Linked DNA regions of Desulfosediminicola ganghwensis. The protein of the gene in region 1 interacts with the protein of each later gene in a pairwise test. Links are inferred from orthologs where the notes say so. Each region holds a gene or a part of one and is shown on either strand. Other genes may lie near its edges. The genes, in order: rlmKL and typA.

What was found.
Region 2: the proteins of rlmKL (region 1) and typA interact in binary tests that used the Escherichia coli proteins (3 or more experiments, as listed by UniProt). The link is inferred for Desulfosediminicola ganghwensis from one-to-one orthologs.

What each region holds. Positions count from the first base shown.
Region 1 is NZ_CP050699.1:694,778-698,018, forward strand. The notes cover bases 230-3,146. They hold rlmKL (bifunctional 23S rRNA (guanine(2069)-N(7))-methyltransferase RlmK/23S rRNA (guanine(2445)-N(2))-methyltransferase RlmL), read right to left. Parts: upstream 2,798-3,146; coding sequence 662-2,797; downstream 230-661. Other genes in these bases: FCL45_RS02965 (response regulator), read right to left, coding at 230-502; FCL45_RS02975 (DUF2721 domain-containing protein), read right to left, coding at 2,845-3,146. Also shown: more of FCL45_RS02965, read right to left, coding at 101-229; more of FCL45_RS02975, read right to left, coding at 3,147-3,241. UniProt on the Escherichia coli protein: Specifically methylates the guanine in position 2445 (m2G2445) and the guanine in position 2069 (m7G2069) of 23S rRNA. Methylation occurs before assembly of 23S rRNA into 50S subunits.
Region 2 is NZ_CP050699.1:5,253,473-5,256,770, forward strand. The notes cover bases 158-3,131. They hold typA (translational GTPase TypA), read right to left. Parts: upstream 2,558-3,131; coding sequence 758-2,557; downstream 158-757. Other genes in these bases: FCL45_RS22655 (NUDIX domain-containing protein), read left to right, coding at 158-502; FCL45_RS22660 (hypothetical protein), read left to right, coding at 542-706; FCL45_RS22670 (DEAD/DEAH box helicase), read right to left, coding at 2,782-3,131. Also shown: FCL45_RS22650 (5' nucleotidase, NT5C type), read left to right, coding at 1-28; more of FCL45_RS22655, read left to right, coding at 71-157; more of FCL45_RS22670, read right to left, coding at 3,132-3,298. UniProt on the Escherichia coli protein: A 50S ribosomal subunit assembly protein with GTPase and nucleotide-independent chaperone activity, required for 50S subunit assembly at low temperatures, may also play a role in translation.

The DNA.
Region 1 (3,241 bases):
TATTTTCGTGATCAGGACAATTCAGATCATGCTGCAGTTGCCTGTTCACCAGCGGCCCCCTCCGACTGAGCACCACCATCGTGTCAGGCTAACATATTTTTTACCCGGCCACCAGTCCCAGTTCCTTGAGGTGATACAAAAGTTTATCACGATCGAGTGGCTTGGTCAGATACGCTTCACACTTTCCCTGGTGAAAGGCACGCATGATGTTCTCGGAATCATCCTGGGCGGTTATCATGATAACCTTGCAGGCATCAAGCCCCGAGATACCATGTTTTTCTTCTATTTGACGGATATCATGAAGTGCTTTCTGACCATCCATGACCGGCATAACAATGTCCAGGCAGATGAGGTCATATGGCGAATTTTCGGCATAAGCCCTGGTAACCGCAGCAAGCGCCTCTTCACCGTTCGCAGCAACATGACAGACGCCGTACTCGGAGAGCAGGGCCGAGAGAAGTGATCGTGTCAGGAAGTCATCTTCAACGATAAGGATTTTCATAATATTCCAGTATCAAAACGGTCTGTGCGAGACGTTATAGTAAGTTTGATACCAGCCCATCGCGGAAATAAAAACCGCGATGGGCAACTGCTTAATTGTAGCACGATACTGGTCAACCAGGAAATTTAGATAGCCGTTGTTGCCGGGCCTTTCGGCGAATTATCCTCGTTTTCTAAACTCCCAGCATTTATGAATTTTCCTGTTTCGTGAAAAATCAAAGGGAATGGTGCTGTCACCTATATCATCAACCTGATACAGCTCTGTCATTTCCGGGTCGAGAGTAAATCTTCGATAATTCGTTGAAAAAATCAGCAGTCCGTCTTCCGACAATCGCTCCATACAGTTTGTCAGTAACTCCACATGATCCCTCTGCACGTCAAACACACGTTTATCTTTTTTGGTATTTGAAAAAGTTGGCGGATCGACGAAGATCAGGTCGTAGGTTCCCTGATCCTCTCGCAACCACTGCATGCAGTCTGCAGCAACAATCTTGTTTTTGCGGGTATCGAAACCGTTTAACGCCAGGTTCATTCGCGCCCAGTGCAGATAGTTGTTTGACAGATCAACGGTAACGGTCGACGCGGCACCCCCCGAGGCCGCCTGAACGGTCGCTGTGCCGGTATAACCAAACAGGTTCAGAAACCTTTTTGATTTGGCTATGGAATGAATTTTTGCCCGAACCGGTCTATGATCCAGGAAAATACCGGTGTCGAGATAATCGGTAAAATTGGCCAGGAGAAGACTCTCTCCCTCGCGCACCACGTGCATTTTCTTTCTGGCCGATTTTTTCTGGTACTGCTGCTTGCCCCGCTGTCGCTCACGGGTCTTGATAAAGACCCTGTCGGCACGAAGCCCAAGGGTTTCCCTGATAGCCCTCAAGGCGGTCTGGAATCGTGCGGATGAAAGCTTTTTGTCGACGCTCGACGGAGGTGCGTATTCCTGCACATGCACCCATTTTTCGTAAAGATCAACGCTTATATTAAACTCGGGCAGGTCACGGTCATACACCCGGAAACAGGTGATGTTTTCCTTTTCCGCCCACTTCAGCACCTTTTTCAGGTTCTTCTTCAGGCGATTTGCAAAATCGGCACCTTCACCCTCAGCCGGTTCAGGGTTGAACTGCCACCGAAAATCGACCGGTTCCCTCCCAGCTACAACAGTCGTAAGCAATCGGCATTGAAGCGAGCCGTTATAAAGGCGGTGCTTGTCATCCCACTTCAGTCCGAAACTATCAGTCAACTCCGGGTTGGCGATAAAGACGCCAAGCCTCCAGCCCTGGAACAAATCCTGCGCCTTATTGCCAATAGCCCGATAGAGCCAGGAAACCTCTTCGGCATCTGAGAGACGCTCACCAAAGGGCAGATTTGACAACAACATGCCTTTCTCCGAATCCACCGGAGGCTGCAGCAACGCCAACTCCTGCTGTTCGATATGAATTTTATCCTCAAGGCCGGCCTGAACCAGGTTTTTCCGAGCGGTTCGTACAGTCTGGATATCTGAATCGTAGCCGATAATCTGTGGCCACTCCTTCTGCAAGCCATCATCTTCACGGCCCATGGCTTCATCAACGAGCCTGTTCCAAAGCTTTCTATCGTGCTGCCGCCACCCCATAAAGCCAAAATAGTTACGCGACAAGCCCGGGGCGGAATCACCATACATAAGGGCAGCCTCAATCAACAGCGTCGCAGAACCACACATGGGGTCAATCAGCGGACCGCCCCCCCCATCAAGCCAGCCACTGAGCTTCACAATAGCGGCGCCGAGGTTTTCTTTAAGAGGTGCAATGCCTGTATCAACACGGTAACCCCGGCGATGGAGACTCTCGCCGGACAGGTCAATGGACAGCTCTGCAACATCTTCCCGTATGAGTAAGTGAACCCGGATTCCAGGTCTGCCGGTATCGACCGATGGACGCTCCCCGCACCGATCCCTGAACTGGTCCACAATGGCATCCTTAACCTTGAGCGAAGCATACTTGCTGTGGATCTGCAGGGCTTTTGCTGCAACTGTGCAATCAACAGCGAAGGTGGTGGAGCTTCCCATGTGCTCCTGCCAGTCAACGGAGAGCGCTCCCTCATAGACCGATTCTTCATTTTTCACATGAAATTCGGCGATCTTCAGGTAAACCCTGGAAGAATATCGTGACCAGAGACAGGCTCGATAACCGCTTTCGATCTCACCCCTCCAGGTAACGACACCTCTCCCCTCTACTATCTCGGAAGCACCAAAGTTTTCTATTTCTCCGGCCACCAGGGCTTCAGTTCCTGCTCCGCAGGTTGCTGCAAAAATCAACATAATTATCTACACGATAGTAAAATTAACATTCTGGATTTTCCTGAATTTCATTTATCCCTGGCCAGGTCCGTCACCCGATTTTCTATATCCAGTAACTCCAGGTTCAGGGCGTCAACAGACAGAAGTATCTCCTTCAGGGAAATAGACAGAGAGACCATAAACATGGCAAGTGCCAACACGAAAAGTATTTTACCGAAAAGTGTCCACCCGGCAAACAGAACAAACATACAGAAGATACACAGAAAAAGCCCGCCCACTGCACAGGCCTGCATATTTCTAATAAGGACAACCCTGCGCTTGAGGCTGACAATCTGTTTTAAAACAATTGCGTCCGATGTTGATCTATACCGCTCATGCAGGCTACGTATTCGCGCTCCGGTGGCGAGGAATCTGCTGGTGTAGGCAACCAGCAGAAAGGCAACGGCAGGAAACAACAGAGCGGGT
Region 2 (3,298 bases), 4.6 Mb from region 1 along the record:
AATCCGTGAGCTGATTGTTCTGGATTGAAGTACCTGCTTCATGCCCTTTCGCCCCAAGCTGGAGACCTCAATGAAATGTCCACACTGCAGCAAAGAGATCGCTGTATACCGCAATCCTGTGCCCACCGTAGATATCATCATTGAGGTTGACGACAGAATCGTCTTGATAGAACGAAAGAATCCCCCTTATGGCTGGGCGCTCCCCGGTGGTTTCGTAGACTATGGCGAATCTTTTGAGCTAGCGGCAGTACGAGAAGCAGAAGAGGAAACCGGACTTGCGGTACGTGGCCTAGCGCAATTTCGCACCTACTCGGACCCGGAACGCGATCCACGCCAACATACCGTCTCAACGGTTTTCATCGTCCAGGCCGACGGACAACCTGTAGCTGGCGATGATGCGGGCAAGGCGGAACTTTTCGACCGTGACAACCTGCCTGAACTGGCCTTTGATCACGCCAGGATTCTGGCTGATTATTATCGGTTTAAAAACGGAGAGAGATAGAACGTTGGACGTTGGACGTTGGACGTTGGACGTTGGACGTTGAAAAAAAAAGGTGCACCTGGAAATTTCCAGATGCACCTTTTTTTATTTAAGCAGAGTTTGCAGAATCATGAAAGCAACCAGACCCGCCCCGACGGATCCATAGAGCAGGGCTCAGGGGATGCAGTCGCTTCCGAACTTTCTGGAGATAAGAAAGAAGGTTGAAATTCCAACTACTCCGGATATCAGCAGGATAAGCAGGTCCATGTCTTCACCTTAAATCTTGATTCTGGTACCCGTCCTTTTGCGAAGTCTGATCGACTTGGGAGTTACCTCAACCAGTTCATCATCATTGATGTAGGCAATGCAATCCTCAAGGGACATAATGGTCGCCGGGGTGAGAACAACCGCATCGTCGGTACCTGAAGCACGGACGTTGGTGAGTTTCTTGCCCTTACCGGGATTGACCACCATATCGGCGGGACGAGCATTCTCACCGATAATCTGCCCCGCATAAAGCGGTAAGCCTGCTCCTACAAAGAGTTTACCGCGATCCTGCAGGTTAAAAAGCGCATAGGCTACGGAAGTGCACGGCTCTTTTACCAGCATCACACCGTTGACGCGGTTGATGATATCACCTGCATATGGGCCATACTCATGGAAGACATAGGCCATCATACCCATTCCTTTGGTATCGGTCATGAACTGGGAACGATAACCGAGCAAACCGCGGGTCGGAATGTGAAACACCATACGAACCATGCCGTTGTTGGTGCTCATCTCTTCTATGGTACCTCTCAGCTTGCCGAGCTTTTCGATAACCGGACCCTGGAATTCCTCGTCCACATCGATGGTCAGTTCCTCGTAGGGCTCCATCAGCTTGCCGTCCTCTTCACGCATGATGACCTGAGGGCGGGTGACCTGAAATTCATAATCTTCGCGACGCATCTTCTCAATCAGAATAGAGAGATGCAGCTCACCTCGACCGCTCACTTTAAAACCAACTGCATCGGTCAGCGGCTCGTACTGCAATGCCACGTCAGCGAGAATCTCGCGCTTGAGACGGTCCTCGATATGACGGGAAGTAACGAACTTACCCTCTTTACCGGCAAACGGAGAATCGTTAGGGATAAAGTTCATGGAGATAGTCGGCGGATCAATGGTGATCAATGGCAACGGCTTAGGATTATCAGCGTCGGTAAAAGTAACACCAACGGTTACATCCTCCATACCGGCAATGGCCACAATCTCACCTACACCAGCCTCTTCGACCGCAACCTTTTCATCACGCTCGAAGCGAAAAATCTTGGATATACGGATCGGCTTAATAGAACCGTCACGGCGAGCAACAGCAATGGGTTGGTTAATCTTCATCCTGCCGTTTACAACCTTACCAATACCGAGACGTCCAAGGTACGGAGAATAGTCGATGGTACCCACCTGCATCTGCAACTCGGCCCCTTCATCGCCCACCGGAGCAGGGATATGGTCTATGACCATCCTGGAGATCGGGTCCATATTGCCGCCGTCCACGCGCTCATCGCCGAGCTCGAACAGGCTGTATCCTTCTTTGGCAGAAGCATAAACCACAGGGAAATCAAGAATATCGTCAGGCGCATTGAGTTTTACGAAAAGATCGAACACCTGATCGACAACCCAGTCACAGCGAGCTGCGGGTTTGTCTATCTTGTTAATCACCACGATGACAGGCAGATTGTTCTCCAGTGCCTTTTTCAGAACGAAATAGGTCTGAGGCATCGGGCCTTCCTGGGCATCAACCAGCAGCAGCGCGCCGTCTGCCATACGCAATACACGCTCCACCTGCCCGCCAAAATCGGCGTGACCGGGGGTGTCGATGATATTAATCCAGTGATCAGCAAAGGCATAGGAACCGTTTTTGGACGTAATGGTGATGCCACGCTCACGTTCAAGATCCATGGAGTCCATCAATCGTTCCGAGACCTGCTGATTATCTCGGTACATTCCGGACTGTTTGAAAAGTTGGTCAACCAGGGTGGTTTTACCGTGGTCAACGTGGGCGATAATTGCCACATTACGTATTTTGCTCTGTTCCATCGTGTTTCCTCAGTGATCCTGCCGGCTGTCGACGCTACCGGGACCCGGTAACAATATGCACTGCACATGCAGTTGAAAATAAAAAAGCAACGGGAGTGATTGTGTTGGCAGCTTTGTGCGCAAAAAATACTTTATGCACATTGCAAAAAGATGCAGAACATACCCGATTTGAGACCGGGACGCAAACTATTCCGCACAGACGGACCTTTATGCGGTCATTTTTTTCACATATTCTGAAAAACAGCTCTGCGGATATTTGCCGAACGGTTCAGGGTTGAAACCGCCTCGTCCACATAATCGAATACCCTCGCCTGCTTGTTGGCTGCGGGACGCATAATCCGCCCGATCACCTGCAGCAATCTGCCTTCGAAGGTTATAGGAGTGGTCAGGAAAAGAGTCGACAAGCCCGGGCAGTCAAAACCTTCGGAGATGAGTTGCAGGGTCGCCACAAGCACCTGCACCTCTCCTCTTTGCACCGCTGCTACTATCTCAGCCCTGCGCTCAGGCCCGATCTGACCTGTCAGCAGCTCTACCCCCACTCCCCGCTCACCAAGCAGCCTGGCAAAGAGTTCGCAATGGCTGACCCGGTCTGAAACGACCAGCACCGTGCCTGGCTCCTGTTCCTGTACAACCTTATGGATATCCTCGGTAATCTGCATATTGCGGCCCTGATGCAGCACAAGTGCTTTGATCAGCGCCTGGTAGTCACCACGATAACCATAATTGAAGTCTGTCACTCTG